3 regions of the Arthrobacter sp. K41 genome follow, and region 3 is predicted to be linked to each of the others. Evidence: predicted binding sites of a transcription regulator. Region 3 holds the regulator's gene; each other region holds the start of a gene.
The links. The regulator HrcA, encoded in region 3, represses chaperone genes, less so after heat shock. The targets are predictions, from matches to a motif close to TTNGCACTCGNNNNNNNCGAGTGCNAA.
Positions count from the first base shown of each region.

Region 1: AC5RTE_RS13435 (FmdB family zinc ribbon protein) is a predicted target of HrcA. The motif match lies at 1,688-1,714, and genes of this name have one in related genera.
Region 2: AC5RTE_RS11650 (Hsp20/alpha crystallin family protein) is a predicted target of HrcA. The motif match lies at 1,851-1,877, and genes of this name have one in related genera.

Region 1 is NZ_JBNHEW010000005.1:182,828-186,097, forward strand. It holds gene AC5RTE_RS13420 (GNAT family N-acetyltransferase) at 1-15, opposite strand, end outside; gene galU (UTP--glucose-1-phosphate uridylyltransferase GalU) at 20-925, opposite strand; gene AC5RTE_RS13430 (5-formyltetrahydrofolate cyclo-ligase) at 1,034-1,654, shown strand; gene AC5RTE_RS13435 (FmdB family zinc ribbon protein) at 1,768-2,040, shown strand; gene cpaB (Flp pilus assembly protein CpaB) at 2,131-2,856, shown strand; gene AC5RTE_RS13445 (AAA family ATPase) at 2,888-3,270, opposite strand, start outside.
Region 2 is NZ_JBNHEW010000004.1:220,624-223,893, reverse strand. It holds gene AC5RTE_RS11660 (histidine phosphatase family protein) at 1-219, shown strand, start outside; gene AC5RTE_RS11655 (NAD(P)H-hydrate dehydratase) at 203-1,171, shown strand; gene AC5RTE_RS11650 (Hsp20/alpha crystallin family protein) at 1,354-1,776, opposite strand; gene AC5RTE_RS11645 (S9 family peptidase) at 2,383-3,270, shown strand, end outside.
Region 3 is NZ_JBNHEW010000001.1:450,638-453,907, forward strand. It holds gene dnaJ (molecular chaperone DnaJ) at 1-1,033, opposite strand, end outside; gene hrcA (heat-inducible transcriptional repressor HrcA) at 1,113-2,126, opposite strand; gene AC5RTE_RS02120 (DUF3097 domain-containing protein) at 2,302-3,156, shown strand.

The DNA.
Region 1 (3,270 bases), on a different contig from region 3:
GGGGCCGGGCCGCACGGTGCTACTTGGACAGGCCGGCGGTGAAGCCCGGCAGCCACTCCCGCAGGCCCGGACCGAGGTCTTCGCTGTCGATGGCGAGCTGGACGCAGGCCTTGAGGTAGCTCAGCTTGTCGCCCGTATCATAGCGGCGTCCCCGGAAGACAACGCCGTAGACGCCTTGCCCCTCGCCGTCGCCGGACGCGAGCTCCTGCAGGGCATCAGTGAGCTGGATTTCGCCGCCACGGCCAGGTCCGGTGCGTTCGAGGACGTCAAAGACGGCGGGGTGCAGCACGTAGCGGCCAATGACTGCAAGGTTGGAAGGGGCTTCCTCGGCGGAGGGTTTCTCCACGAGGCGGTTGACGCGGACAAAGCCCTCGCCGTCGATCTCTGCAATATCGGCACAGCCATAGGCGCTGATCTGGGACGGGTCCACCTCGATGAGCGCGACGACGGACCCTCCCGTTTTCGCCTGCACCTCGATCATGGTGCTGAGGAGTTCGTCGCGGGCGTCGATGAGGTCGTCGCCCAGCAGGACGGCGAAGGCTTCGTTGCCCACGTGCTGCCTTGCACGCAGCACGGCATGGCCCAGGCCGTTCGGGTCGCCCTGGCGGACGTAGTGGATGTCGCCCAGGTTGCTGGCGGCCTGGATGGACGCCAGCTTCGCGGTGTCGCCCTTGTCCTCCAGGGTGGATTCCAGCGCCGGCACCCTGTCAAAGTGGTCTTCCAGGGCCCGCTTGTTCCGCCCGGTAATCATCAGGACATCGTTCAGGCCCACGTTCACGGCTTCCTCAACGACGTACTGGATGGCAGGCTTGTCCACGACCGGAAGCATTTCCTTGGGCATGGCCTTGGTGGCAGGCAGGAACCTGGTGCCGAGTCCGGCAGCGGGGATAACGGCTTTGCGAACTCTCGGGTTACTGGTAGTCACCCGACTAATCTAACGTCAGCGTCAAGCATTCAGTAATCATTGAACGGCCGGGGGCAGCCCCTGCGGCACAGACCTACCGCCGAACGGCGACCGATGGAGGAGTACAGCGTGCTTGAGGATGCGAAGGCAACCAAGACCAGGATCCGTACCGCACACCGTCTGCGGCGGGCAGCCTTGACCCCGCAGCAATTGGAAGCCGCAGGGACAGGAATCGCCCGCCATGGCGTGGATTGGGCCGCCTCCCTGGCCGGTGGAGCTCCTGCCACGTTCTGCGTTTACTTTGGGGTCGGCGTCGAACCGCCCACCCTTCCGTTGATCGACGCACTCCACAACAACGGCCACCGGGTCCTGCTCCCGGTGTGCGAACCCGGGCGGGAACTGGCGTGGGTCTTCTGGAACCCGGACGCCGGTTTTGAGCAGAGCCGGTACGCGCCCATCCTGGAACCGATCGGCGACCGGCATGGACCCGATGTGGCAGGAACCGCCGCCGCACTTTTCATCCCGGCCACCGCCGTCGACCTTGCCGGCAACCGGGTCGGGCAAGGCGGGGGGTACTACGACAAGTTTCTGGGGCATCTGGCAACAGCGGGGAAGGATATTCCGCTCGCGGCGGTTATCTATGACGAAGAACTGCTCCCCGTCGGTGAAATTCCGGAGGAGGAGTTCGACCGCCCCGTCCCTGCCGTCCTGGCACCTTCCGGGTTCCGGCAGCTCAACGGGCACCACTAGGTCCCGCGGCGCGGTGTTGCGGAGATGATAGAATTAGCACTCAGGCCCTGCGACTGCTAACGGTACGACCGCGCAGCACGGGACCTCTCGTTTGCCCAAGAGGAGGAGCACCAGTGCCAACGTATGCGTACGCCTGCAAGGATTGCGGCCATGCCTTCGATATCGTCCAGTCGTTTTCGGACAGCACGCTGACCTCGTGCCCCGAATGCCAGGGGACGCTGCGCAAGAAGTTCAACAGCGTGGGTGTTGTGTTCAAGGGCTCCGGCTTCTACCGCACTGATTCCCGGGACTCGAAGGGAAGCACGGTCTCGCCTGCCCCGGCGGCTGCAACGCCCGCTCCCGCTGCGGCGCCTGCCGCGTCCGCTCCGGCGGCCGCAGCCAGCTAAGCAAGGCCATTGGACGCCGGCCGGTCCGGCTTGTCCACATAGCGCGCCGCGCTCCTGGTGCGGTCATTCCCGCAGCCATAGCGTAGGCGCATGCCTCTTAACCTTCTTGGCCCCGGCCGCGCTGCTTCACGCCATCCGCGCACCCCTCGGCGTCCTGTCAGCTCCGGCCGCAGATCGGTCGCGGCCTGGTTCGGCAGGTGGCTGAGCCGGAACCGGCGGCTTGCTGCGGCGTTGCTGCTGTGTGGAGCGGCTTCCATCACCGTCGACCAGCTCACCCCCGCGCCCGTCCACACTGTCACTGCCCTGGCCGCTGCCAGGGATCTCCCCGCCGGTTCAACAATGGCACCGGCAGATCTAGCAAGGGTTCAGGTGCCGCCGGCCATGATGGCCGCAGGTTTCCTGGACAACGAGAGCGGGTTGGCCGGTAAGCAGCTGGCGGCTCCGCTGCGCAAAGGACAGCTGCTGACGGACGCCCAGCTGCTGGGTCCCGGGCTTTTGGCAGGCACGCCGCCGGGCTCAGCAGCAGTTCCGCTGCGCATGGCTGATCCGTCGTCCATCCAGCTCGTCTCGCCGGGCCAGCTGGTGAACGTGGTGCTGACGGCGGGCAACGGCTTCGACCAGCAGGCACCGTCCGAAGTCCTGGCTACGGCTGTGCCGGTTTTGTGGACCTCCGGCAAGGGCGGCGGGAGCGGGCAGTGGCTGGGCACGGCGGAGACGGACGGGCTCATCGTGGTGGCCGCCAGCGGCGAGCAAGCTGCACGGCTGGCCGGCGCTTCCACCCAGGGCAAGCTGTTTTTCGTCCTCGTTGGGCCCTAGACACCGCGGAAGCGTGGCCGGCCCCGGTTTATCAGCCCCAGTGCGGCGGCTTCTGTTCCTTCAGCCAGGCATCGTGATCGTCGTCGGCATCGCCCCAGCGCCTCGGGTCATCTTCCGAGGCCTTCGTCGGCAGAATGCCTTGCGTCGCGCCCTGAACGTGGTCCTTGCCCTGCTCTTGATCCTGTTCGTCTTCCGGAGCCGGGTCAACGGGGACGGACTGCGCGTCCCCAGCTGCGTTGTTGTTCTCTTCAGGGGCCATGGAGACCGCCTCCTTGCTGTCCAATTCTTTGTCCTGCGGCCGGGGGCGTGCCTGTTCCCCGGCATCGATACCATTCAGCGCCTGGTCCACATCGTCGTCAAGGAATCCTGTTGAGGGTGCCGTCCGCCCGGGAAGCACCACCCGCTCAAGTCCCA
Region 2 (3,270 bases), on a different contig from region 3:
ATCCTGCTGTTCCGCTACGTGCTGGAGGGCATGACCGAGCGGGAAATCCTGGACCTTGCGGCCGGCACATCCGTCCTCAACGCTTCCCTGACCCGCTATGTGCGGCCGTCCGGCGAAGGGCCATGGACCTTGGAAAGCTTCAACGTGGCGGACCACCTTACCGAGCAGGGCGTAACAGTGACCGAACACGCAGGAGACGCCAGTGTCCACCCAAAGTGATTCCGTAGCCACCGCCGGAACCGGCACCGCGTCGCCCACGCTGGTGACGCCGTCCCTGCTGCGCGACTGGCCGCTGCCGGCGCCGGGCGCGGACAAGTATTCGCGGGGCTCCGTGCTGGTGATCGGCGGTGCCCGGGCCACGCCCGGAGCGGCACTCCTGGCAGGTACCGCTGCGTTGCGGGCAGGCGCCGGAAAGCTCACGCTCGCCGTGGCCGAGTCGGTAGCAATGCAGTTGGGCGTGGCCCTCCCGGAGTGCGGGGCGATGGGGCTTCCGGAAACCGCCGAGGGGTCGCTGACAGGTGAGGGCCTGGACCGGATTTCTTCTTATCTCGACCGCGCCGATGCGATCCTGGTGGGCCCCGGGCTTGACGATCCGGACCTCGCCGAGGAGCTGCTGCGGGCACTGCTGGACCGGGAATCGGGCGGCTCCGGTGATTCAGGCTCTGGTGAGGGGACCACAGGCAGAGGTCCCGCCGTCGTGCTTGATGCCTACGCCCTCGGCGGCCTGGTGAAGGTGGCGGACCGGCTGGATCCGTGGAAGGGGCGGCTGATCCTCACGCCGAACCCGAAGGAAGCCGCTGTCCTGCTGGAGCGCGACGTGGAGGACCTGCCGGCAGATATTGCTGAGATCGCCGACAAGTTCCAGGCCGTGGTGAGCTGCCAGGGCTTCATCGGCCGACCCTCCGGCGGGGACGCACCGGAGGAATCGGAACTCTGGAAGATGACCACCGGGTACGGAGGCCTGGGAACATCCGGGAGCGGGGACGTGCTGGCCGGGGCGATCACGGGCCTGCGCGCCCGGGGAACCACCAGCGCGCAGGCGGCATGCTGGGGGACCCACCTTCACGCCGCCGCAGCAGACCGGCTCGCCAGCAGGTTGGGCCCACTGGGATTCCTGGCCCGCGAACTGGCCGACGAATTGCCCGCCCTGATGCTGGAGCTGAACACCTAAAGCCATCCCCGGCGGTTCCAGCCCGGACATGGGACGACCCCCGGCCGAAACCGGGGGCCACCGTATCGGGAAATGCAGGCCTACCCTGCCCGTGCGCGTCCAGCGCTGTGGCGTGCTCAGAATGGCTATCCGCCCAAAAGGCAGTCAACAGTCTTTGCCCGACATCCCGATCCTGCTGGGGACTAGGCGGAAATTTCCTGCTTTGCCCCCTTCGTCTCAATCTCAATTTTACGCGGCTTGGCCTTCTCAGCGACAGGAATCCGCAGGGTAAGGACGCCGGCGTCGTAAGACGCCTTCACGTTGTCGGTGTCCAGGGTGTCACCAAGGATCAGCTGGCGGCTGAACACGCCGCGCGGCCGCTCGGAGGCGATCATCTCGGTATCCTTGCCTACAGGTTCAGGGCGTTCTGCCCGCACCGTCAGGACATTCCGTTCGACATCAAGGTCCACTGAGTCCGCTGCAACACCGGGCAGATCAAAGGCGACTACGAAGTCCTGGCCTTCGCGCCAGGCGTCCATGGGCATCGCTGCCGGACGCGCTGCCGTGCCGAGGACCTGCTGGGCCAGCCTGTCCAGCTCGCGGAACGGATCGGTTCGCATCAACATGGCTTCCCTCCTCGTGAGAGACGGTCCAACATAGTTTTTGTACCAGCCGATCTGTATTGGCTGATATAGATTTTTTAGCACTGGCCAAAAAGATCTGCAAGTGGTTCCGGGAAAAATTTTTCCTGCTCCTGACCGGGCGCCCGGCCACGAAAAGGGGCCTTCGCAGCGTGCGAAGACCCCTTCACGTGACGGGTTGCCGTTCAGCTTCGGGTGGGGTCCGGGCGAAGCGGTGCAGGCCCGGGATCCGGCACCGGCAGCGGCCCGGGAGGCTCCGGCACCGGGAATGGGTTGGGCGGCGGCGGACCAGGATGGCCGGGGTGGGCAGGATCAGGGCTTGGGCCCGGCTCCGGCGGAAACGGCTCGGGCTCGTGCACTGGCGGGATGGTCATAAACTTCCCCTCTCACGCTGGGCGGATGTTGCCTTAGCGGAAACAGAATACGCCTGCCTCCGGAGCCCTACTAGGGCAGCCCCCTCCCGGGTGCGCCGGCAGGCCATGGTCCCGGGTGGCTCGGTTCAGCGACCCAACCTGGCATGGCATCGCCAGGGTTCTCGTCCGGTAGCGAACGGCCGGTTCATTGTCAGGGCGGGTGGATATATTTGAACTCATGACCCAGACTCCGCTGCAGGATTCCGCCCGCACCGCCGCCACCGCCCCGAATCCCCCGGTTGCCAAGAAGATTCCGTTCGAGCGGCGTCACCATGGGGACACGTTCGTGGACAACTACGAGTGGCTGCGGAATAAGGATTCTGCCGAGGTAGTGGAGCACCTGAAGGCCGAGAACAGCTACCAGGAAGCGGTCACCGCGCACCAGGAGCCGCTCCGTGAAGCGATCTTCCAGGAAATCAAGGGCCGCACGCAAGAGACCGACCTGTCCGTCCCGCACCGGAAGGACGGCTGGTGGTACTTCAGCCGCTCGGTGGAAGGCAAGGAATACGGCATCCAGTGCCGGGTCCGTGCCGGCAACAGCGGCAACCCGGTGGAGGACTGGACGCCCCCGGCGGTGGAACCCGGCGTGGAGATTCCAGGCGAGGAAATCCTGCTGGACGGAAACGTCGAAGCGGAAGGAAAGCCGTTCTTTTCCGTCGGTGGCACAGCTGTCACCGTCGACGGCAACCTCTACGCCTATGCCGTGGACAATGCCGGCGACGAACGCTTCACCGTGCACATTAAGGACCTCCGGACCGGCGAACTCCTGCCTGACGTCATCGAGAACGTGTTCTACGGCGTCTCCTTCTCCCCCGACGGCACCCGCATCTTCTACACAGTGGTTGACGATTCCTGGCGCCCGTACCAGGTCAAGGCCCACACGCTGGGAACGCCCGTCAGCGAGGACGTGGTGGTTTACCAGGAGGACGACGTCGCCATGTGGCTGGGCTTCGAACTCTCCGCGGACCGGCGCTACCTCGTGCTGGGCATCGGCTGCTCCGAGTACAGCGAAACGCGCCTGCTCCGTTTCGATGATCCCAGCCAGGAACTCACCACCGTGATTTCC
Region 3 (3,270 bases):
ACTGCCGCAGCAGGTCCTCCTGCTGCGCATCGAGCTTGGCGGGAGTCTCCACCTGGAGATGGACCTTCAGGTCGCCGCGGCCGTACCCGCGCAGATGGGTGACGCCCAGTCCGCGCAGGGTGATGATTTCGCCGGACTGGGTGCCGGCCTTCACGTCGATCTCCTGGGGCCCGTCGAAGGTTTCCAGGGTTACGTCGGTGCCCAGGGCAGCCGCCGTCATGGGAATGTTCAGGGTGGCGTGCAGGTCGTCGCCTTCCCGGACATAGGTGGCATCGTTGTTGACGCGGATTTCCACGTACAGGTCGCCGGCGGGACCGCCGGCGGGACCGGCTTCGCCCTGGCCGGACAGCTGGATGCGTGTCCCTGTGGCGACGCCGGCAGGAACCTTGATGGTCAGGGAACGGCGGCTGCGGATCCGGCCCTGCCCGCTGCACTCGTTGCAGGGGTCCTTGATAACAGTTCCAAAACCTTCGCAGGTGCCGCAGGGCGCGGCGGTCATGACCTGGCCCAGGATTGAGCGGACAGCCCTCTGGACCTGGCCGCTGCCGCCGCAAATATCGCAGCGCTCAGGATGGGTTCCGGGCCGGCAGCAGGAGCCCTCACAGGTGGGGCAGAGTACTGCCGTGTCCACTTCGAGCTTCTTGTTGACCCCAAATACGGCGTCGCGGAGCTCGATCCTGACGCTGATGAGCGCATCCTGCCCGCGCCGGACCCTTGAGGCGGGGCCCGTGGTGCCACCTGCGCCGAAGAAGGTGTCGAAGATGTCCTGGAAAGCGAAGCCCTGGCCGGCGTAGGCCCCGCCGCCGAATCCGTTGTCCGTGCCGTTCTCGTTGCCGGTGGTGTCGTAGACCCGGCGCTTCTGGGGATCCGAGAGAACCTCGTAGGCGTGGGTTACTGCCTTAAAGCGGTCCGCAACATCTTCACCGGGATTCACATCCGGGTGAAGGGTTCGGGCCAGCTTGCGGTAGGCCTTCTTGATCTCTTCCCCGGTGGCATCCGGTGCGACTCCAAGGACTTCGTAGTGGCTGCTCAAAGTTTGTATCTCTTCCTTGTTGTTCTGCCTGCAGTCGTGCTGCATACACTGCTGTGCGCCCAGGGGCGCTGTACTGCGGTCAGGGTCCCAGGATCCGTGACAGGTAACGGGCCACAGCCCTCACTGCCGCCATGGTGGTGGGGTAATCCATCCTGGTGGGACCCAGCACGCCGATTTTGGCGACACTGTCCGGGCCGTAGCCCGTGGCCACGACGGATGCCTCCGCCAGGCCATCGTAGGGGTTTTCACGCCCGATGCTCACGGCAACTCCGCGGTGGTCCTGCGCCATCTCGCTCAGCAGGCGCAGCATCACCACCTGCTCCTCGAGCGCCTCCAGCACAGGTCCGATGCTTAGCGGAAAATCAACGTTGGACCGCGCAAGGTTTGCTGTGCCGGCCATCACCATCCGGTCTTCGCGGCTGCTGTGGGCCAGGGCCTCCAGCCCGTGCGCAAGTGCCTGGGCTGCCTGGCGTTGACCGGGGGCAGCCCCGGACACCACTGCGGGCAGGGACTGTCCGAGCTGCGCCAGGGGAGTTCCGGCGAGCGATCCGAGGAAGCGGCCGCGCAAAGCAGCGATGGCATCATCCGCGAGGTCCTGCCCGACGTCGATGACCCGCTGTTCAACCTTGCCGCTGTCGGCGATCAGTACCACCAGCACCTTCCGCGGGGCAAGGAGAACGAATTCGATGTGGCGGACCAGTGCCCGGTTGAGGTGTGGGTACTGGACCACCGCCACCTGGTTTGTCAGCTGGGACAGGAGCCGGACGGTGCGTTCCAGCACGTCGTCAAGGTCGTCCGCGCCTTCGAGCAGTGACTGGATGGCACGCCGCTCAGCCTGGGACAAAGGCTTTACTGCGGAAATCTGGTCGACGAAGAGCCGGTAGCCCTTGTCGGTGGGGATACGGCCTGCGCTGGTGTGCGGTGCGGTGATCAGTCCTTCGTCCTCAAGCGCTGCCATGTCGTTGCGGATGGTTGCGCTGGAGACACCGAGATGGTGCCGCTCCACCAGGGCCTTGGACCCGACGGGCTCACGGGAGTGGACGTAGTCCTCCACTATGGCCCGCAATACTTCCAGTTTGCGCGGCTCGCTCACACTCCACCTCCATCCAGGTTCAGGGCAGTCGTTCTGCCCGCACCGTATCTCTCCAGGGGTTAGCACTCGACATGCCCAAGTGCTAACAGTCTAATATGACTCGCCCCGTTGTTAGCATTGGTACCGCTCCGGGCGAAATTCCGGGCCACCATCCAGCACGAAGCGGAGTGATTCCATGCATTACCAGAACTGGGGAGCCCAGGACCTGTCCGCACCTGCCCGGACGCAACTGCCGGAAGTACCCGTGGAGCGGGGCATGGTGCTGGAGGATGTCCAGTCCGGCTGGGTGGGCGCGGTGACCCGGGTAGAGAAATCGGGTGGAATGCATGTGGTGGCCCTGGAGGACCGCCGCGGCAAGTCCCGGTCCTTCCGGCTGGGTTTCGGGTTCCTCCTTGAAGGGCAGGCAATCCGGCTGATGCCCCCGTCCCCGCGGCCGGCCGCGGGCTCCGGGGCCGCGGCCGGCAGGACGGCGTCGGGTTCTGTCCGGGTGGCTGGGCAGCGGGCCCAGGTTGCCAAGGCGAGCCGCATCTGGGTGGAGGGAAAGCACGACGCCGAGCTCGTCGAGAAGGTATGGGGCGATGACCTTCGGGTGGAGGGCATCGTCGTCGAACCCCTCCACGGCATTGATGACCTCGCTGCCGCTGTGGCCGATTTTAAGCCGGGCCCGGCCAGGCGCCTGGGGGTGCTCGTGGACCACCTGGTGCCCGACTCAAAGGAGTCGCGCATTGCCGAATCCGTGATGTCCTCTCCCGGCGCTGCAGGCAATGTGCTGATTGTGGGGCACCCCTACGTTGACGTGTGGCAGGCAATCCGCCCGGCTGTGCTGGGAATCGAGAAATGGCCGGTGGTGCCGCGCGGGCAGGACTGGAAAACCGGCATCCTGTCCGCCTTCGGCTGGCCTCACGAGACCAAAGAGGACATCGGCCTCGGGTGGCAGAAGCTGCTGGGCGCCGTCCGCAGCTACGCCGATCTGGAGGCGTCGCTGCTGGGGAGGGTGGAGGAAGTCATCGATTTCCTCACCGTCCCCTGAGCCCGCCGCGGGCCGGGCTGTCGCGCTGCCGGAAGGCGGATAGGGTCGGGCATCGGCGTTGCACCCAGTATTCTTGGTACTGCGGTGCCTGCCGACCGCAGGACCGCCAGCAGG